2 regions of the Clostridioides sp. LIBA-2809 genome follow, and region 2 is predicted to be linked to the other one. Evidence: a T-box and tRNA genes for the amino acid it is inferred to sense, from the RefSeq annotation. Region 2 holds a T-box; the other holds one or more tRNA genes.
The links. A T-box is a leader RNA that pairs with one kind of tRNA and senses whether it is charged. The one in region 2 lies ahead of asnS (asparagine--tRNA ligase), so its partner is inferred to be a tRNA-Asn.
Positions count from the first base shown of each region.

Region 1 (11,056 bases), 1.8 Mb from region 2:
AACCCCTGTTACCGCCGTGAAAGGGCGGTGTCTTAACCTCTTGACCAACGAGCCATTTTAATATTTTAATGGTTGCGGAGGCAGGACTCGAACCTACGACCTTCGGGTTATGAGCCCGACGAGCTGCCAACTGCTCCACTCCGCGATATTGTTTTATAAGTGCCGAAGACCGGAATCGAACCGGTACGAGAGGTAAGTCCCGCAGGATTTTAAGTCCTGTGCGTCTGCCAGTTCCGCCACTTCGGCTTTTTTGGCTCCAAGGGTGGGGCTCGAACCCACAGCCTACCGGTTAACAGCCGGTTGCTCCACCGTTGAGCTACCTTGGAATATATTGGAGGCGACACCCAGATTCGAACTGGGGATCAAGGAGTTGCAGTCCACTGCCTTACCACTTGGCTATGTCGCCGCCTTTTGGTGATCTATCCGCGACTCGAACGCGGGACACCCTGATTAAAAGTCAGGTGCTCTACCGACTGAGCTAATAGACCATATTAGTTGGGGTGGATAATGAGAGTCGAACTCACGACCTCCAGAGCCACAATCTGGCGCTCTAACCAACTGAGCTATACCCACCTTAATTGGTCGAGGTGAAGGGACTCGAACCCCCGGCCCCATGGTCCCAAACCATGTGCGCTACCAAACTGCGCTACACCTCGAAGTTATTTGCTTAATTTAATGTGGTGGGCCATCAGGGACTCGAACCCCAGACCTACCGGTTATGAGCCGGGCGCTCTAACCAACTGAGCTAATGGCCCACATTAAATTTTAGTAGCGGTAATAGGAGTCGAACCTATGACCTTTCGGGTATGAACCGAACGCTCTAGCCAACTAAGCTATACCGCCATATTTTGGTGCCCAGAGGCGGAATCGAACCACCGACACGGGGATTTTCAGTCCCCTGCTCTACCGACTGAGCTATCTGGGCATTTGGCGGAGAGGGTGGGATTCGAACCCACGGCCCCTTTCGAAGTCACTGGTTTTCAAGACCAGCTCCTTAAACCACTCGGACACCTCTCCATATTCTACTTCACAATGATTCATCCGAGGATCGAACTCGGGACACCCTGATTAAGAGTCAGGTGCTCTGCCAGCTGAGCTAATGAACCTAATTTTAATGGCTGGGGATGCAGGACTCGAACCTACGCATACATGAGTCAAAGTCATGTGCCTTACCGACTTGGCTAATCCCCAATATATGTGGTGAGCGCACAGGGATTCGAACCCCGGACACACGCCTTAGAAGGGCGTTGCTCTATCCAGCTGAGCTATGCACCCACAATTATATATGTACAAATTAAATAAAAATGGTGCGGATGAAGGGAGTCGAACCCCCACGCCAATGGCGCTAGATCCTAAGTCTAGTGCGTCTGCCAATTCCGCCACATCCGCGCATTTTTTTTGGTGGAGGATGGTGGATTCGAACCACCGAAGTCGATGACAACAGATTTACAGTCTGCCCCCTTTGGCCGCTCGGGAAATCCTCCGTATTAATTTTACATGGAGCTGGTGATAGGAATCGAACCTACAACCTGCTGATTACAAGTCAGCTGCTCTACCGTTGAGCCACACCAGCATTTTTTGTTTTGGCGACCTGGAAGGGGTTCGAACCCTCGACCTCCAGCGTGACAGGCTGGCATTCTAACCAACTGAACTACCAGGCCGCAAATGGTGGGACCAACAGGGCTCGAACCTGTGACCCCCTGCTTGTAAGGCAGGTGCTCTCCCAGCTGAGCTATGGTCCCATTTTTGGAGCGGGTGAAGGGGATCGAACCCTCACAGCTGGCTTGGAAGGCCAGAACTCTACCATTGAGCTACACCCGCATATTTAATTGGTGACTCGTAGGGGAATTGAACCCCTGTTACCGCCGTGAAAGGGCGGTGTCTTAACCTCTTGACCAACGAGCCATTTTAATATTTTAATGGTTGCGGAGGCAGGACTCGAACCTACGACCTTCGGGTTATGAGCCCGACGAGCTGCCAACTGCTCCACTCCGCGATATTGTTTTATAAGTGCCGAAGACCGGAATCGAACCGGTACGAGAGGTAAGTCCCGCAGGATTTTAAGTCCTGTGCGTCTGCCAGTTCCGCCACTTCGGCTTTTTTGGCTCCAAGGGTGGGGCTCGAACCCACAGCCTACCGGTTAACAGCCGGTTGCTCCACCGTTGAGCTACCTTGGAATATCCACGTGGCTATGTCCTACTCTCCCAGGCAGTTTCCCACCAAGTACCATCAGCGCTAAAGAGCTTAACTTCTGTGTTCGGAATGGGAACAGGTGTATCCTCTTTGCTATTATAACCACATATTGCCTATTTATAAGACAAGTATTATATTAACATCTTTATTTTTAAATGTCAATAGTTTTAAAGTACTAAATAGTAATTGTTTTTTATGATATATACCATATTAATTGAAGTTAGTACTTTACATAGAGTTAACACTCTAAAAACTACACATATATTTTACTGAATGAACATCAAATAATTTGGTCAAGTCCTCGACCTATTAGTATCGATAAGCTAAATACATTGCTGCACTTACACCTTCGACCTATCAACCAGATAGTCTTTCTGGGGTCTTACCCTTGCGGTGGGAAATCTTATCTTGAAGTTGGCTTCGCGCTTAGATGCTTTCAGCGCTTATCCATTCCGTACATAGCTACCCAGCCATGCCCTTGGCAGAACAACTGGTACACCAGAGGTACGTCCATCCCGGTCCTCTCGTACTAAGGACAGGTCTTCTCAAATTTCCTACGCCTGCGACGGATAGGGACCGAACTGTCTCACGACGTTCTGAACCCAGCTCGCGTACCACTTTAATGGGCGAACAGCCCAACCCTTGGGACCTACTACAGCCCCAGGATGTGATGAGCCGACATCGAGGTGCCAAACCTCCCCGTCGATGTGGACTCTTGGGGGAGATAAGCCTGTTATCCCCAGGGTAGCTTTTATCCGTTGAGCGATGGCCCTTCCACGCAGAACCACCGGATCACTAAGTCCGATTTTCATCCTTGCTCGACCTGTATGTCTTGCAATCAAGCTCTCTTTTGCCTTTACACTCTACGTACGATTTCCGACCGTACTGAGAGAACCTTTGAGCGCCTCCGTTACCTTTTGGGAGGCGACCGCCCCAGTCAAACTGCCCACCTGACAGTGTCCCAAGACCAGATTCATGGCCTATGGTTAGAGTCCCAGTACTACAAGGGTGGTATCCCAAGGATGGCTCCGCCAAAACTGGCGTCCTGGTTTCAAAGCCTCCCACCTATCCTGTACATGTAGTACCAAGACCCAATGTCAAGCTACAGTAAAGCTCCATGGGGTCTTTCCGTCCTGTCGCAGGTATCCGGCATCTTCACCGGAATTACAATTTCACCGAGTCTGTTGTTGAGACAGTGCCCAAATCGTTACGCCTTTCGTGCGGGTCGGAACTTACCCGACAAGGAATTTCGCTACCTTAGGACCGTTATAGTTACGGCCGCCGTTTACTGGGGCTTAAGTTCACTGCTTCGATTGCTCTAACAGATCCCCTTAACCTTCCAGCACCGGGCAGGCGTCAGCTCCTATACATCGTCTTGCGACTTAGCAGAAACCTATGTTTTTGGTAAACAGTCGCTTGGGCCTATTCTCTGCGGCCACCGGATGGTGGCACCCCTTATCCCTAAGTTACGGGGTCATTTTGCCGAGTTCCTTAACAACAGTTCTCTCGCGGGCCTTAGGATACTCTCCTCACCCACCTGTGTCGGTTTGCGGTACGGGTACCTTTAACCTCGATAGAGACTTTTCTTGACAGTGTGAAATCAGCTACTTCGCTACTAAATTTCGCTCCCCATCACATCCCAGCATTATCAAAGCGGATTTACCTACTCTGACTGCCTCAATGCTTGGGCACACATAACCAACAGTGTGCTTAGCTTATCCTACTGTGTCATCCCATCTCTCAAACGGTTATCGGTAGTACAGGAATATCAACCTGTTGTCCATCACCTACGCCTTTCGGCCTCAGCTTAGGTCCCGACTAACCCAGGGCGGACGAACCTTCCCCTGGAAACCTTGGGTTTACGGCCTGTGGGATTCTCACCCACATCTCGCTACTCATGCCAACATTCTCACTCCCATACTGTCCACATGTCCTTACGGTCATGCTTCAACCCGTATGGGAAGCTCCCCTACCCATCATAATGATGCCGTAGCTTCGGTAGTAAGTTTTAGCCCCGGAAATCTTCGGCGCAGGATCACTCGACCAGTGAGCTATTACGCACTCTTTGAATGAGTGGCTGCTTCTAAGCCAACATCCTGGTTGTCTGTGCAATCCCACATCCTTTACCACTTAACTTACATTTAGGGACCTTAGCTGACGATCTGGGCTGTTGCCCTTTCGACTATGAATCTTATCACCCACAGTCTGACTCCCAAGTATAAGATGACGGCATTCGGAGTTTGATAGTCTTCGGTAGGTGCAATACCCCCTAGGACATTCAGTGCTCTACCTCCGTATCTCTCACCTTGAGGCTAGCCCTAAAGCTATTTCGGGGAGAACCAGCTATCTCCGGGCTCGATTGGAATTTCACCGCTACCCACAAGTCATCCCCGAGCTTTTCAACGCTCGTGGGTTCGGACCTCCACGAAATTTTACTTTCGCTTCATCCTGCTCATGGGTAGGTCGCCCGGTTTCGGGTCTACGTCAAGTAACTGAACGCTCAGTTAAAACTCGCTTTCGCTACGGCTCCACACCTTAAGTGCTTAACCTTGCTACTTAACGTAACTCGTTGGCCCGTTCTACAAAAAGTACGCGGTCACACAAGAAATGTGCTTCCACAGCTTGTAAGTGCAGGGTTTCAGGTTCTATTTCACTCCCCTCCCGGGGTTCTTTTCACCTTTCCCTCACGGTACTATACGCTATCGGTCACTAGGTAGTATTTAGCCTTGGAGGGTGGTCCCTCCTGCTTCCCACAGGGTTTCACGTGTCCCGTGGTACTCTGGATCATATCTGAAGTCTTCTCGTTTAACATACAGGACTATTACCTTCTGTGGTGGGTCTTTCCAAACCTCTTCAATTACGATACCTCTTCGTTATGATATGTCCGCAACCCCAATAAAGAAAACTTTATTGGTTTGGGCTATTCCGCGTTCGCTCGCCGCTACTTACGGAATCGAATTTCTTTCTCTTCCTTCAGGTACTTAGATGTTTCAGTTCCCTGAGTTCCCCTCATTAAGCTATGTATTCACTTAATGATACTTAGACATTACTCTAAGTGAGTTTCCTCATTCGGAAATCTTCGGATCAAAGTTTACGTGCAACTCCCCGAAGCTTATCGCAGCTTATCACGTCCTTCATCGGCTCCTAGTGCCAAGGCATCCGCCCTGCACCCTTAATAACTTGACCAGTTAAAAAGGTTTGATAGATTAAAGTCTATCAACTTGATAATTTTAAAAAGTTATCAGCTTTATATATTACAAATTAGATGTCATATCACTAAATATATATGCAGTTTTCAAAGTGCTAACGCACAGCGCCAACGGATAAATCCCGTTGCTTAAAGTGCTAACGCACGTCGCCAACAAACAAACTTCGCATGCGCTCAGTTTATTCTGTTGCTTAAAGTGCTAATTTTGAGTATTCGTAAAAACGAACCCTCAAAATTAAACAGTAGGTAATTCTCCTTAGAAAGGAGGTGATCCAGCCGCACCTTCCGATACGGCTACCTTGTTACGACTTCACCCCAGTTATTGATTCCACCTTCGACGACTTCTTCCAAAAGGTTAGATAATCGGCTTCGGGCGTCTCCAACTCCCGTGGTGTGACGGGCGGTGTGTACAAGACCCGGGAACGCATTCACCGCAGCATTCTGATCTGCGATTACTAGTAACTCCAGCTTCATGTAGGCGAGTTTCAGCCTACAATCCGAACTGAGAGTAGCTTTAAGGGATTAGCTCCACCTTACGGCTTGGCAACCCTCTGTACTACCCATTGTAGCACGTGTGTAGCCCTAAGCATAAGGGGCATGATGATTTGACGTCATCCCCACCTTCCTCCAGGTTATCCCTGGCAGTCTCTCTAGAGTGCCCAACTTAATGATGGCAACTAAAGACAAGGGTTGCGCTCGTTGCGGGACTTAACCCAACATCTCACGACACGAGCTGACGACAACCATGCACCACCTGTCACCAATGTCCCCGAAGGGAAGTCTCCGATTAAGGAGATGTCATTGGGATGTCAAGCTTAGGTAAGGTTCTTCGCGTTGCTTCGAATTAAACCACATGCTCCGCTACTTGTGCGGGTCCCCGTCAATTCCTTTGAGTTTCACTCTTGCGAGCGTACTTCCCAGGCGGAGTACTTAATGCGTTAGCTGCGGCACCGAGGGGGGTAACCCCCGACACCTAGTACTCATCGTTTACAGCGTGGACTACCAGGGTATCTAATCCTGTTTGCTCCCCACGCTTTCGTGCCTCAGCGTCAGTTACAGTCCAGAGAGCCGCCTTCGCAACTGGTGTTCCTCCTAATATCTACGCATTTCACCGCTACACTAGGAATTCCACTCTCCTCTCCTGCACTCAAGTCTCCCAGTTTCAAGAGCTTACTACGGTTGAGCCGTAGCCTTTCACTCCTGACTTGAAAGACCGCCTACGCACCCTTTACGCCCAGTAAATCCGGATAACGCTAGCCCCCTACGTATTACCGCGGCTGCTGGCACGTAGTTAGCCGGGGCTTCCTCCTCAAGTACCGTCATTATCTTCCTTGAGGACAGAGTTTTACGACCCGAAGGCCTTCATCACTCACGCGGCGTTGCTGCATCAGGCTTTCGCCCATTGTGCAATATTCCCCACTGCTGCCTCCCGTAGGAGTTTGGACCGTGTCTCAGTTCCAATGTGGCCGATCACCCTCTCAGGTCGGCTACTGATCGTCGCCTTGGTAAGCCGTTACCTTACCAACTAGCTAATCAGACGCGGGTCCATCCTGTACTGGCTCACCTTTGATATTTAAGAGATGCCTCTCAAATATGTTATCCCGTATTAGCATACCTTTCGGTATGTTATCCGTGTGTACAGGGTAGGTTACCCACGCGTTACTCACCCGTCCGCCGCTCTTTACCGAAGTAAATCGCTCAACTTGCATGTGTTAGGCACGCCGCCAGCGTTCATCCTGAGCCAGGATCAAACTCTCAAATAAAAGTTTATCAGGCTCAGATACTATTGTTATCAAAATATCTGGCTTTATGGTTTGTTTCTTAATATAAATTAACCTACTGTTTAATTTTCAATGTTCGTGTTTATTTCTTTTTCCTTTTTTCAAGGACAAGTAATACTATATCACCTTTATTTATCTAAGTCAATATAATTTTTCATTTTTTTTAATTTTTTATTTATCATATATTTTTTATATTCAAATTTTTAAATTTAATACTGTTTAGAAGTGTTTATTTCATAAAACTAATATATATTCTATGCTCAATTTTCCTTTTTATTCTATAATTAAATTTTTTATTTATAATGGATATTTATAATAGCACATATTTTATAAGATTAATTTACATTTCTTTCACTTGTAATTTTTGTAATCTTGTATTAGATTAATATTAAAAAATAATTTATTAATAATTTGATTTACAATGACAATTTATATATATCAAAATATAATATCATACAAATACTATGCTACATTTTAGGAGGATTTTATTATGAGCAAAAAAGTATTAATAATGTCTGCTTCCACTGGTGGTGGACATAATAGAGCTGCTCTAGCTATTAAAGAAGAACTTACTTCCAAAACACTTGATGGAGAGCCAATTGAATGTGAAATAATAGATAGTTTAAAATTAGTTAATAACACAATGGATAAGATAATTTCAAGAGGATATGAAAAGTCTGCTATATATACCCCCAAAGCATATGGAAGTGTATATAGATTATCTGAAACGAATCTTTTATCAAAAAATGAATTTAAAGACAATTTAATAATAACATTTATGGCAAAAAAATTTAAAAAACTTATTAGAAGCACAAAGCCAGATTTGATTATAGGAACGCATCCTTTTCCAATGATTGCACTTAGTACATTGAAAAAAAACTTTAACTTACATAATAATGAATCCAATACTTATACAGAGTATTTTTATAAACATCATACAAATACTATCAATGTACCTCCACTTATTTCTGTATTAACTGATTATACTACGCATTCTACATGGATACAAAACGAAATTGATTATTATATAGTTGGTCATGAATATGTAAAAGAATTATTGGTATTTGATGGGGTTGAACCTAGTAAAATTAGAACTTTTGGAATTCCTGTTGAAAAATCATTTCTTTCTCACAGAGATAAAGAAATTGTTCTTTCTGAGTTGAATTTATCTCCTGATAAATTGACTGTTTTACTTATGGGTGGTAGTTTTGGAGCTGGAAATATAAAAGAAACATTAGATGAACTATTAGATACTGATAGAGATTTTCAGATACTTGTAATAACTGGTAGAAATGAAAGTTTAAAAGAAAAAATCGAAAAAAAACTTATGTCTCGTTCTCATAATAAAAATGTATGTGTTCTTGGATATACTAATAAAATGAATGATATTTTAGCTTCTATAGATGTCTTGGTAAGTAAACCTGGTGGTCTTACTACAACTGAAGCACTCTTAAAAGATGTGCCTATGATAGTTCCATATTATATACCTGGTCAAGAAGAAGAGAATCTAGATTTTTTATCTAATTGTGGTGCAGCACTTAGAACTACAAAAAAGTATAATTTATCAATATTATTAAAAGTTTTAATAGATGACCCAAGTAGGTTAGAAATGTTAAAAAGAAATATTAAATCAATAAGAAAATCAAATTCAGCCCAAAATATAGCTAATTTGATTTTAAGTATAATTTCTAATTAATAAAATAAATAAAATCCCTATAGTATATATTATCTATTAGGGATTTTTTATTTTCTAATTATTTAATATTAAATTGGTTCATAAAAGTCTTCTTCATAATCATACTGATAGTTTTTATAATTATTTCTGAATTCAGTATTTTTGTTTCGTACACTTTTCTTGGTTTTTTTCTTATTAGAAAAGTTTATATCATCAAAATCATCATATTTAGGTTTATCTTTTGATTTCATTTTTTTAACTCTTTTTTCTTTCATTGCATTATGTTCTTCTAAGTTCATAATTGGTTTCATGTTGCACCCCTATCAAAATTTTTAAATGATTTATACAACAAATTATACAATACAGAAGAAATTTATTCAACAAATCTAAATCAAAATTAATTTGAAATTAACACCAAAAAATTACAAAAATCGAGGTATTAACCTCGATTTTTATATCTCTCTTCTACCTTCTAATGCTTTTGATATTGTAACTTCATCTGCATACTCTAAATCTCCTCCAACAGGAAGACCATGAGCTATCCTAGTAACTTTAATTCCCATTGGCTTTACTAATCTAGCAATATACATAGCTGTGGCTTCTCCTTCAATAGTAGGATTTGTTGCCATTATTATTTCTTTAACTTCTTGATTTCCAAGCCTTTGTATAAGTTCCTTTATTTTTAGCATATCTGGACCAATTCCATCCATTGGAGAAATTACTCCATTTAATACATGATAATGACCCTTAAACTCTCTCGTTCTCTCCATAGCTGCTACATCTCTTGGATCTTCTACAACACATATGACACTAGAGTCCCTATTTTTATTTGAACACATACTACATGGATCTGTATCTGTTATATTACAACAAATTGAACAATATCTTATTTCTCTTTTTGCATCTATAATCGCTTTAGATAAAGCTTCTACATCATTAGTATTCATACTAATAATATGAAATGCCAATCTTTGAGCAGTCTTTCTCCCCACTCCGGGAAGCTTTGAAAATTCTTCTATAAGTCTCGTTATTGGACCTGTATAAACTTGCATAAATATCACCTACTAGAATAACCCTGGTATATTCATACCTCCAGTTACCTTATTCATTTGATTTGCTTGTATATCATCAATATTTCTCAATGCTTGATTTATTGCACTTAAAACTAAATCTTGTAGCATTTCTATATCATCTGGGTCAACTACTTCTGGTTTAATAGTTATATCCAAAACTTCTTTCTTACCATTAACTTTTACAGTAACTGCTCCTCCGCCAACTGAAGCTTCTACTTCTTTATTTTCTAACTCTTGTTGAGCTTTTTGCATATTTTCTTGCATCTTTTGAGCCTGTTTTAATAAATTGTTCATATTTCCACCACCAGGCATCATTCCGCCTCCAAAACCTTTTTTAGCCATAAATACTATTCCTCCTAAACTTATTTTCATTTTATTATTATATCATAATAATATTTTATTATTTACTTTCATTTTCATCAATACTATCTTTTATTTCTAGTATCTCTTCATTTACTATGTTCTTTAAAATCTCTTCACCAATGTCTTTTTTCTCTTTAACTTCAAGATTTATATCTTTAACTTCTGATGTCAACACTATTTTCACATTAAAACTTCTATTTAAAACATCTCTTATTATTTTTTCTAGATAATTTATTGTATCTTGGGAGCTTAGTCTAGTTTTTGCAAAATCAAATTTATCATCAAATATAACGTATAACATATTAGAATATACATTAAAACTTTTTACCTCACTTAAAAGTGCATATATTGGCATTTTTTTATCTTTTTTAATTTGTTTAAGTATATTCTTCCAAGATGACTCTATAAGTATAACATCCTCATTTTTTACCTCTTCATAAACTACATTTTCTTTTTTTACATTTATGTCTCTATCTACATCATATTCTTTTTCTTTACTATTATCCTGTTTTGAAACTTTAAAGCTACCCAATTCAATCATTTTTTCTAAGTTTTCAACTCTTTTAATAAGAGCTTCTTTACTTTCATCAAACATTGGTTGAGCAATCTTCATCATAGTTATTTCCACCAAGACCCTTGGATTTGAAGATGACTTTATATCATCTTGAGTTGCTGATAACACATTTAAAATTCTTATTAAATCATTTATATCTATATCTTCAGATTGAAATTTAAGTTGTTCTATAGTTTCTTCTGGTAATGA
Region 1 is NZ_CP197004.1:26,617-37,672, reverse strand. Features, by position in the region: tRNA gene ACTG44_RS00295 (tRNA-Glu) at 1-54, opposite strand, end outside; tRNA gene ACTG44_RS00290 (tRNA-Met) at 70-145, opposite strand; tRNA gene ACTG44_RS00285 (tRNA-Leu) at 161-246, opposite strand; tRNA gene ACTG44_RS00280 (tRNA-Asn) at 252-326, opposite strand; tRNA gene ACTG44_RS00275 (tRNA-Cys) at 333-406, opposite strand; tRNA gene ACTG44_RS00270 (tRNA-Lys) at 413-488, opposite strand; tRNA gene ACTG44_RS00265 (tRNA-His) at 497-573, opposite strand; tRNA gene ACTG44_RS00260 (tRNA-Pro) at 580-656, opposite strand; tRNA gene ACTG44_RS00255 (tRNA-Ile) at 679-755, opposite strand; tRNA gene ACTG44_RS00250 (tRNA-Met) at 770-843, opposite strand; tRNA gene ACTG44_RS00245 (tRNA-Phe) at 850-925, opposite strand; tRNA gene ACTG44_RS00240 (tRNA-Ser) at 929-1,017, opposite strand; tRNA gene ACTG44_RS00235 (tRNA-Lys) at 1,034-1,106, opposite strand; tRNA gene ACTG44_RS00230 (tRNA-Gln) at 1,116-1,191, opposite strand; tRNA gene ACTG44_RS00225 (tRNA-Arg) at 1,199-1,275, opposite strand; tRNA gene ACTG44_RS00220 (tRNA-Leu) at 1,306-1,389, opposite strand; tRNA gene ACTG44_RS00215 (tRNA-Tyr) at 1,400-1,484, opposite strand; tRNA gene ACTG44_RS00210 (tRNA-Thr) at 1,499-1,573, opposite strand; tRNA gene ACTG44_RS00205 (tRNA-Asp) at 1,585-1,661, opposite strand; tRNA gene ACTG44_RS00200 (tRNA-Val) at 1,667-1,742, opposite strand; tRNA gene ACTG44_RS00195 (tRNA-Gly) at 1,748-1,821, opposite strand; tRNA gene ACTG44_RS00190 (tRNA-Glu) at 1,831-1,905, opposite strand; tRNA gene ACTG44_RS00185 (tRNA-Met) at 1,921-1,996, opposite strand; tRNA gene ACTG44_RS00180 (tRNA-Leu) at 2,012-2,097, opposite strand; tRNA gene ACTG44_RS00175 (tRNA-Asn) at 2,103-2,177, opposite strand; rRNA gene rrf (5S ribosomal RNA) at 2,184-2,300, opposite strand; rRNA gene ACTG44_RS00165 (23S ribosomal RNA) at 2,483-5,379, opposite strand; rRNA gene ACTG44_RS00160 (16S ribosomal RNA) at 5,662-7,164, opposite strand; gene ugtA (glycolipid MHDRG biosynthesis glycosyltransferase UgtA) at 7,673-8,878, shown strand; gene ACTG44_RS00150 (hypothetical protein) at 8,947-9,168, opposite strand; gene recR (recombination mediator RecR) at 9,310-9,909, opposite strand; gene ACTG44_RS00140 (YbaB/EbfC family nucleoid-associated protein) at 9,922-10,272, opposite strand; gene dnaX (DNA polymerase III subunit gamma/tau) at 10,331-11,056, opposite strand, start outside.
Region 1: it encodes a tRNA-Asn, which carries the amino acid that the T-box ahead of asnS (asparagine--tRNA ligase) is inferred to sense. The anticodon was not compared.

Region 2 (11,056 bases):
CATTAAATTGAATAGTTATTACAGCTTTAAATATCAATGCAATAATAAATAATATAAATACAGTTGTAAAGGTTGTTAAAAGTATTCCTCTTGTATTTGCATGATATGAAAGTTCTTTTATTTTAGATTTTAAGTCCAGTTTTGTTTCAAATGGTCTTAAGGATGCTATTTCATAAAGCTCATTTCCACAAAATTTACAGTAATTATCTTTAGAATTACTTTCTTTCCTACAACTAGGACAAATTTTTTCTTCTTTACTTTTGAGTGTGAAGTTGTTATTTTTTATTTTTCTAGTTGGTTCGCCTGTTGTTTTAGAATAGTTATTATGTGAATAATTCATATTATTTATTTTTTTTTCATCCATTTTTTCCCTCCAAGTTTTACTGTTGTAAATTATCAAATATAACTATATCATATAAAACTTAATTATACCTTAATTGGATATATTTATCTATTTTATTTGTTTATTGTTCTTATTTTTTAACAAGTGTTGGTATTTCAGTAATTTATTAATGTCAGTTTTATTGTTTATGTTTTATTATGCTTAATTTAAATTTATTCTATTCTTTATTTTCGGTGGCAAGATGGTGGCAAGTTAGATTTTTCCACCATTTATTTTTAAAAAATAATTTATAATGAATTGCCATTTTACTAATTTATATATAACTAAAGTCTAAACAATATAACACCTTGAAAGCACTAAACCTCTAATTCTAGTAGGAGAAAAATTTGCAACGATTACAAAATAAAATTAAAATACTTTTAAATTTATATCTATTATCATTTATGTAATATATTAATTACAAATATGTCTACAAAACTTAATTATAATAAAATACTAATCAAAAAATCACTTAATATTAACTAACAAATACAATCTAACACAATTTTAGATTGTTACACATAATATATTTTGATATAATTAAGTTATAAATAAAGTATTCCAAGTATCTAAGAAAAGAAAAGGAATACTTATTTTTATGTTTTATTTTTAATGGAGGCTTATATGAACTTAGAAAAATTAAAAAAATTTTTTGGATTTCCTCTAGACAAAGAACATAAAGAAAATGTTGAAAAAGAACTTTGCAATTATCTTTATCATACTGGAAAAGTTATTTGTATAATAATAATAATATCTCAAATAATTATGATGATATCAATATCAGCTAGAGAAGGTGGGCCTTTTGCCACTCCAAGACGTCAATGGTATTTTTATATGTACATATCATTATTTTCTGTATCTTCAATATTTATGTTTGTATTTTCTTATCTTTGGAATAAAAAAAAGGACTGTTATACTTTTTATATAAACTTATGGGTAATCTATGTAACCTTTTTCTGCCTATGGGGATGTGTAATCACTCTGCTTGACCAATTAGGTGGAAATGACTTAAGTGTATTTAGTTACATTATGTTAGCTGCTGCTGCTTTTTCAGTATTAAAATTTGGAGAATCAATAATAGTTTTTGGAGGTTGTTTTTTGTTTCTTAATTTTTTCTTACCTGGAATTCAGACTATACCAGGTAATGAGTTTAGTAATATTGTTAACACATTTTTTATAACATCACTTGCCGTTTTTGTTTCTACAATGTTATATAGAAGCCGTGTATTTACTTATTATGACAAACTTTTAATTCGTCAACAATATGAAGAAATATATCATATCAATAATTTACTTAACCATAAAGTTATGATAGATGACCTAACTAAAATGAATAATCGTAGATATCTTGAAGATATTCTACAAAAAAAATTAATCAGCCATGCAAATCAAGGACCTATAACTGGAATGATGCTAGACATTGATTACTTTAAACAATTCAATGACACTTATGGTCATCAAAAAGGAGACTATTGCTTGCAAAATATCGCTAAAGTAATTTTAGATTTTACAAATTATGAAAATGCACATGCTATAAGATATGGCGGTGAGGAATTTTTTATATGCATTTTCAACTGTGATGAGGAAGATGCTAAACTTAAATCAGAATGTTTACGAAAAACTATAGAGTATTGCAATTTTGAACGCGATGATATTCCCTCAAAATGTGTAACTGTTAGTATTGGAGTTTACACAAAAAAAGTTGAAGAAAAAATCACATTGAAAGAATTTATAAATCACTGCGATAAGGCTCTATATACTGCAAAAGAACAAGGACGTAATTGCGTGGCATTTTATTAAAGAATATATACATAAAAATATTAATCCTTCATATGTAAATTTTTTAGCAAAAATATTCTATATTTACAATAGTTAAATACTATTAAATAAACCTATAAGTTAGACTTTTAAACTTGAGTTTCACTTATAGGTTTATTATTTTTAGAATATTAGTTGTTCTTGAACTTTAATATTTATAAATTATATTATTAAATCTAAGTTATATTTTCAAATCTATTATTGGTTAATTTTCCATTTCTTTAATCAATGAAATATTTTGTTTTTCTATAGAGTTTAATACATCTGTGTCAGCTCCTATATCATAATCTGGCTGATACCATGATTTATTACTAAAATAACTCTTATATGGCTCTTCTTTAAACACATACCCATATCTTGCAAATATTTCATTTCTTATATAGGCTAACTCTCCTTTACTATAACCCTCTAGTTCTTCTCTAGTCAAAACTCTTGAATCACTATCATATATAATATAATCATCGTCATAACTTACTTCTCTATTTTTTGAGTTAGAGTTAGAACTTGAATTATTTTTACTGTTTTTTGTATCATTTTTTTCTTTATCACTCTCATCATTTGTTCCATTATTTATACTTTTAATAAATTTATCAGCTTCTTCTTTGGAAATTTTATTAAGTGTACCACTTACATTGTCAGCTTCTAATGAAATTTCATTGCTATTATATCTAGTTACAGAAAGTTTTTCATTTGATGAGTTATCCTTACTTTTTAATACCATACTATTGCTATCTGAACTTTCCACTTCATATTTGATTGTATAATTACTTTCTTCTTGATTTTTACTATAAAGTTTTATTTTGTCAGGTTCTTCAAATTCAAATATATTATACTCATCAGCTTTCCAAAAACCAATTAAATCTTTTGGCTCTAAATTTTTAGAATAAATCAATTCATTTTCTAGATAAATCTCTGAATATTTTTGTATATTACTCATTTCAACTTTATCTTTCTTAGTTTTCATATTATAAAAATGTATTTCCTTATTTTGAGTAGAATATACTATGTTCTCTGAATTAAATGAATAACCAATCACATCACTTGCTATCTTATCTTTATCTAAAAATAGCTCACCACTCGATTTAATATAGAGTAATTTATCATCATTAATAATAGATAAATTAGAGTTTTCTTTCATGTCATTTCCTATTTTTTCTTCTTCTTTATTATTTTTTTTGACATATATATCTCCATCAGAATTTCTAAATACAATACCATCCTTAATTAAACTTATATAATCAATGTCTGATTTTATTTTCTTAGATTCATCTTTCCCTACTTCTTTTTCATATAATTCATCATCACTATTTATAAAATAAAATTTATTATCTCTATGTCTATAAGACCTAATATCTGATGCTATTTTTTCACTTGTACCATTTTTGTATAGATACAATTCTCCTTTTAAATCCTTATAATTATACTCACTTATATACATAATATCTTCATCATTAGATTTTACTCCCCATAAATTCGATACATCTGAACTAATCTTAACTTTATCATTTTTATCTAAGTTTTTTAAATATAAGTTATCATCATTATTTATAAATATTACATCACCTTTATTGTTTATAATATCAAAACTTTTTATATCAGTTGATATCTTCTCTTTATCCTCATTTTCTTTATATAGATACAACTCTTCATCTGTATTAACATAATATATATACTTTCCATCTTGAGATACCTTGTATAATACAACATCATTGGCTACTTTTTCTTTATCTTTTCCATCATACTTTACATACAAAGAATTTTCTGATGATATGTATGCCATAGTCTTTGAAGAAGGAATAAATTCATATGAATTAAGTTCACCAGAAATTAAGTCTGATGCTAATTTTTCCTTTTCTTTCTTTAAATTATATTTATACAAATTATTTTCTTTATCCTGAATTAATATTGATTGCTCTCCACTTATATAATCTCTCTTTGTATCTATAGGTATATCTGATGCTATTTTTTCTTCATCCTTACCTTGTGTCTTTATATACACATCTGTCATACCATCAGAATTATCCTCATCACTCTTTAATAGTATAAGAGAATTATCTCCTTTATTCTGACTACTTTTAGAGTTATTTTTTGTACAACCTGTGCATATAAGTACTAAACCTAAAACCATAAACAACCATTTCTTAGACATTATTACTCCCCCTCATGATAATGATAAAGCCTACTGTATGATAGATAATACAATAAATAATTTTTTGTATTTAACATCCTATATATTTTTATACTATCCCCTTATATCTTTTAGTATAAAACCAGTCTGTAAATCGCATTTATTTTTATAATTTTCCAAAATCGCTTTATCATTTATAGTATATCATAACAAACGTTATCCTAGCACATTAACTATAACTACTCCAAAAGCTTTTAATGCTTCTTGAAGCACTTCACTCCCTCCATAAGGATATCCTATGGGATTAAAATAAAGTTTTGAAGTTTTTTCTCCAATCATTTTACAACCTTCTATTGTATAATCACCTATACCAATTTCAGAAAATACAGTTTCAAAATCCCATGGAACAGAGTTCAAATGCTCTTGTCTTTTTTCTTCATCCAACAGTTTATATTTCTCCCAAAATATTTTATTTTCTTCCTCTGTTGGCCACCAAAAATAATCTAATTCTTCTTTATAATAAAATTCATCTACTCTTTCTAAAATATAATATTCTAAATCATTAATTTGTATACAATCACTTTTTATATTTGCTATATAGGAAAATAAATTCTTAATCCTATCAAATACCTCTACATTATCCACATTAAATTCAATAAAGCAAAATTCACACATCTTATCCCCTCCCAACGCTAATATTTTATTATGTTGTATTGCAAAATAGAATTAATTAAATCATATATTTACAAATATAATAAAAATAACTTGCATATATCCAAACTAGATAATATACAAGTTATTTACTATTTTTATGCCTAAAATTATATAGTTATACTATAATTTATAACTATTAGAATTCAGCATTTTTAGGAGTTCTTGGGAAAGGTATAACGTCTCTTATATTAGACATACCTGTCATATACATAATTATTCTTTCAAAACCAAGACCAAATCCAGAGTGAGTAGCAGTACCAAATTTTCTAAGTTCTAGATACCACCAGTAATCTTCTTCTCTTAATCCCATTTCATGAATTCTATCTAGTAAAACATCTTCTCTTTCTTCTCTTTGAGAACCTCCTACTATTTCTCCAACACCAGGAACCAATAAATCCATTGCTCTAACAGTTTTACCATCTTCATTCATTCTCATATAGAATGCTTTTATATCTTTTGGATAATCTGTTACAAATACTGGACAATTGTATATTTGCTCTGTTATATATCTTTCATGCTCAGTTTGAAGGTCACATCCCCACTCAACTGGATACTCAAATTCATGACCTGACTCAATCAATAACTCTACTGCTTTAGTATATGTTATTCTAACAAATTCAGAGTTTACTATCTTATTTAATCTTTCTAACAAGCCTTTATCTATAAAACTATTAAAGAATTCCATTTCTTCAGGAGCATTTTCTAAAACATAACTTATAACATATTTTATCATGTCTTCTGCAAGTTCCATGTTATCTTCAAGGTCCGCAAAAACTATTTCTGGCTCTATCATCCAGAATTCTGAAGCATGTCTTCCTGTGTAAGAGTTCTCAGCTCTAAATGTAGGTCCAAAAGTGTAAACATTTCTAAAAGAAAGTGCCATTATTTCGGCATTTAATTGCCCACTAACTGTTAAATTGGATTCTTTTCCAAAGAAATCTTGAGCATAGTCTATTTTTCCATCTTCAGTTTTTGGAATATCATTTAAATCCATAGTTGTTATTCTAAACATTTCACCTGCACCTTCACAGTCACTACCTGTTATGATTGGAGAATGTGCATATACAAAGTTTCTTTCTTGGAAAAATTTGTGTACAGCATATGCAGCTATTGATCTTACTCTAAATACAGCTGAAAAAGTATTACTTCTTGGTCTTAAATGTGCTATTGTTCTTAGATATTCAAGTGTATGTCTTTTCTTTTGTAGTGGGTATGAACTATCTGATTCGCCTTCTACTACTATACTTTTTGCATGTATCTCTACTGGTTGTTTAGCTCCTTCTGTAGACACTAATTCTCCTTCTACAAGTATAGATGAACTTATTGCTAATTTCCCTATTTCTTTGAAATTTTCTACTTTCTCATCAAATACTATTTGCATATTTTTAAAGAAACTTCCGTCATTTAACTCTATAAATCCAAAGTTCTTAGATACTCTAGATGTTCTTATCCATCCAGCTACTTTTACAGTTTTTCCTATGTACTGCTCTTTGTCTCTGTACAATTCTTTTACTGTTATAAATTCCTTTTGCATTTTAAATCCTCCTAGTATAATTGTTATTAATTTCTTCTAAATATAATTTCAATAAAAAAAGCCCTTCATCCCTATATAAAGGGACGAAAGACTATTACTCTCGCGGTACCACCCTAATTGTCATAAATGACCTCTTAGTTAAGCAATGCTTAAAGCCTATAACGGTGCCTTCCGTCTAAGTCTACTTACTAAACAAGCTTTCGATTAGAAACTCCAAGATGTTCTTCAATATAAACCTCGTATTGAGCTCTCACCATCCTCAACTCGCTAAAACTACATTTTATATCTACTCTTCTCTTCACAGTATTTATCTTATATTATTTCCGCTAATTAACAAAATTATACCAATTTATAAATTTTTAGTCAATAAATTTATATAATTGATACTTATTGATGTTTATAAAAAAAGTAGAGTAGTACCCTGCTCATTAAACTAACTACAAATCTTCAAAGCAATATAAACCTTCAAAGCATACTACTCTACAAAATCACAATAAATACTCATTTTCATTATTTAATCTTATAACTTTTATAACTTACTTCCATTGTCAACCCAATCTTTTGCTTCTTCAACACTATTAAGTGAAGGTATTGAAACTTTACTATGAGGTTTTAATTTTTCAACATCAGCCCATGCTGCTGTTGACTCATTTCCAACTAAAAGTGGACTTCTAAGTCTTTTATTATCTTTTCCTTTTAATGCTCTTGCTTTTTTATTTTCCAAAACTATCACCTCTATTATTTATTTTGTAATAGTTTTAGCAATTTTTCAAATTAAATTCATAAGTCGAAGTTATAATGATTTTAAATTAATAATATATATTTAAAATACAAAATTAATTCCTATTTTTATACAAAATTTTTATTTCCTATACAAAGAATATACAACTATTTTTTTATTTTAATATTGATTTCTGATACCATTTTTTAATATATAAACTATATAACAAAATTCAACTATTCATAAAATATAATTTTTTATTTACAAGGTATTTGCTATCTGTTGAATTGTATTTTTCAAATCTAAAATTCCATATCCTTGTGATACATTAGGATATGTATATATATCAAGTTTTGTAGCTCCCAGTATTAAATACGTTTTTAAAACTTGTGTAAATAATGATAACCTTGGTATATTATCTTGTTTTTCTAAGTATTCCATTAATAAAGCTAAGACACCACTAACTATAGAACTACTAATGCCTGTACCTGTGCCTGTATTATATGTCCCGTTTTTATATGTAGATATTATATCTACACCTGGCGCTACTATATCTGGTTTAATTCCTCTTCCTCTAATTGGCCCTTTTGAAGAACCAATCCACATACTATCAGTTTTATTATTAAATGTGCCAACTGTGATTACATCATCACTAGCAGCGTACATCGTTATTGTAGCAATTGAATCAGGGTCTAAAAATCTTGTATCTGGAGCTATCAGGTTTTTATTTGGTAAATATATATCATATTCTCCTCCTATTACAAGTTCCGAAGTCAATCTTAAAGTCCATACTCCAGGCTTTATATCGCTTAATTTTATCTCCAGGTTTTCTTTTCCAGAAGTAATATATGGATAAATAAATCGCATTGCATAAGTAGTATTTTCTAAGTTAAATTTTCCTCTATATACATAAAAATCTGGAGAATATCTTATATCATGGCTAACTTCACCTGAAGGAGATATTATTTGTGCGCCTATTTTATCTGGGCCATTTGTGTTTAGTGTTATATCAAGTGCATAATCATCTCCATCTTGTATTATTACATCTTGCACTTCACCTACACTGCTAAATCTACCAGAATAATGAATATCTGTATTACCTTGATTCCCTGCACCACTCACTACTACTACACCAGCACTACTCAAGATATTAAAAGTATCTAATATAGAAGTAGTTGCTACAGCACCTGATTTAACTCCAATAGTTAAATTTATTATTATAGGCTTATTTTCTGTCCTTGCTATATTAGTAACATATGTTATAGCTGCTAGAAAATCCGAAACACTGTAATTTATCCTTCCAGCATAATAAGTATCTGTATATGATTTCAATTTAACCACTATTAAGTCCGATTCTGTAGTAATACCTCTATATTGTGAATTTACCCTCCCATTTCCAACCAATATACCAGAAGCTAAAGTTCCAGTACCTATATTATCTTGGCTTAAACTCCCATCATTTCTACTTATGGCTATATTTAACTCACTTCTTGTAAATTCACTTCCAAAAATAAAACCTTCTGGTGGTGGATTTGTATTTGCTTCTTGGTCCCATAAACTTAAAACTTTACTACTTCCATCTGCATTTATAAAATCAGGATGCAAGTAATCTATACCTGAATCTATAACTGCCAACAAAATTCCTCTTCCTGTTATATCATTGTATGGATTTTCATATATATACTCAGTTTCAGCAGCTGTGGTAATAGTTTCTCCATTATTTACATTGTTAGTTATATCAATCAAACTACTCATAGGGGCAGATTCCTCCCACCACGCTACTTGCAATATGTTATTTAAAATAGTTTCATCAAAATCTATAGGCACATATATTACTACAAGCTGACTATTTAAAACCATATACCTATTTATACCATTTTCTTGGAGTGCAGTCTCTATATCACCTTGATAAATTATACAATAAGATTTTTCCATAACTCCCCCCCTACCTTAATACATCAAACATGCCCCTAACATCTAATGCTCCATATCCAGCACTTGTATTTGGATACACTGTATTTGAATTTTTTCTAGCTCCAGCTTGCATAAATGTTTTTACTTTTTGAACATATGCTTGATTTGGATATCTTCCATCAGCAAAAGTATATTGAAAATACATTGCAGCAGCTCCTGCAACATGTGCACTCGCTGCTGCTGTACCAGTTATAGTTGCGTATGTATTGCCAGGATAAGCGGCGATTATACTCACTCCTGGTGCTACTAAATCTGGCTTCAATCTATTTTCAATAGTTGGACCTCTTGATGAACTTTGCCATAAACTATTATTAATAGTGTTATATGCTCCTACAGTTATTAAATCATCTTGAATGGCAGGATAATTTATAGTATAAAAAGGGTCAACCTGTCTAAATCTAGTTCCACTTTTTAAAAGCACTCTGTTTGGCAAGTATAAATTGTATATACCATTTATAATATAAACTCCAACTAGTCTAATTTTCCATACTCCTCTTTTAGCATTTTTCAAAGTAATATTAGTAAACTGCTGACCTGAAAAAGTAGTTGGGTATACATATGTTATGAAATAATCAGTTCCTTCTAAATCAAATAAACCAGTCACTCTATTGTAACTTGATACACCGACACTTTTACTCTCTTCACCTGAAGGCGATACTATTATTACATCTGCCTTATCTGGCTTGTTTAACCAAAGCTCTAATGATAATTCTTCTTCATCTTCACTCAACTCCAACTCAATATCAACAGAACCTCCTGCATGTGGTATACTTCCAGATGTATGTGTTTGTGTATTGCCCTCATTTCCTGCCCCTGCTGTTATACATAAACCTCTAGTAAAGAATGCTTTTTCACTATTACTTCTATTAGTTAAGCCAGCTAGACTGCTACTACCCAAAGATACATTTATAACCAATGGTCTTCCAAGTTCAAAAGCTTTTTTATATGCATACTGAGATGCAGCAAATAGCATTGCACTATTATAAAAACCATCTAGCTTACCAAGTTTTATTATTATCAATTCAGCATCTTCTGCTATTCCTGCATATTCACTATTTACATTTCCCAGTCCTGCACATATACCACTTAACATCGTTCCTTGGCCAACTTCATCCTGAGATAAACTAGGGTCATTGTCTGCTATAGCTCTATTTATATCTTCTCGTGTATATTCTGTTCCAATATAAAAACCTTCAGGAGGACTTCCTTCTTTTGTTTGATCCCATAAATATACTATCTTTGAAGTTCCATCTGGATAAATAAAATCTCTGTGTAGATAGTCTATTCCTGTATCTGCAATTGCTATTAGAGTACCTCTTCCTGTTATCGTAATGTTTGGATTGTTTTTAAAGAAATTTACACCTATCTCTTCTGTTGCAACTATACCACCAAAAGTTCCTTGGTTAATGGTTCCAAGTAATGACATCTTTATAGTTGATTCTGACCTTATAATCGATGGAAGTTCCAATATTCTTTGTATACTGTTATAATCAGAAGCATCTATAGGTAGTATGCCTAATGAATCACTTAATTTAATAAAACCAGAACCCATACCTAAAGCATTTAATTCTCCTTCAAATTCAGGAGTATGAATTATATTTATTCCTGCTAAAATTCCACTTTGCCTATTCATATCCTCATTGCAAAAACTATCTGATTTAATATCATTTTTTATATTGTTATTATAACCATCTACAAGTTTATAATTATTTTCTTCATCTTTAAATGATTTATTAATACTTCTATATCCAATATCATCGGTCTCTAAATCTTGATTTATACTAG
Region 2 is NZ_CP197004.1:2,482,926-2,493,981, forward strand. Features, by position in the region: gene ACTG44_RS11830 (membrane protein) at 1-364, opposite strand, end outside; gene ACTG44_RS11835 (GGDEF domain-containing protein) at 1,007-2,182, shown strand; gene ACTG44_RS11840 (YARHG domain-containing protein) at 2,406-4,349, opposite strand; gene ACTG44_RS11845 (hypothetical protein) at 4,545-5,003, opposite strand; gene asnS (asparagine--tRNA ligase) at 5,179-6,576, opposite strand; T-box leader at 6,653-6,887, opposite strand; gene ACTG44_RS11855 (CDIF630_02480 family spore surface protein) at 7,106-7,300, opposite strand; gene cspC (bile acid germinant receptor pseudoprotease CspC) at 7,559-9,232, opposite strand; gene cspBA (bifunctional germination protease/germinant receptor pseudoprotease CspBA) at 9,243-11,056, opposite strand, start outside.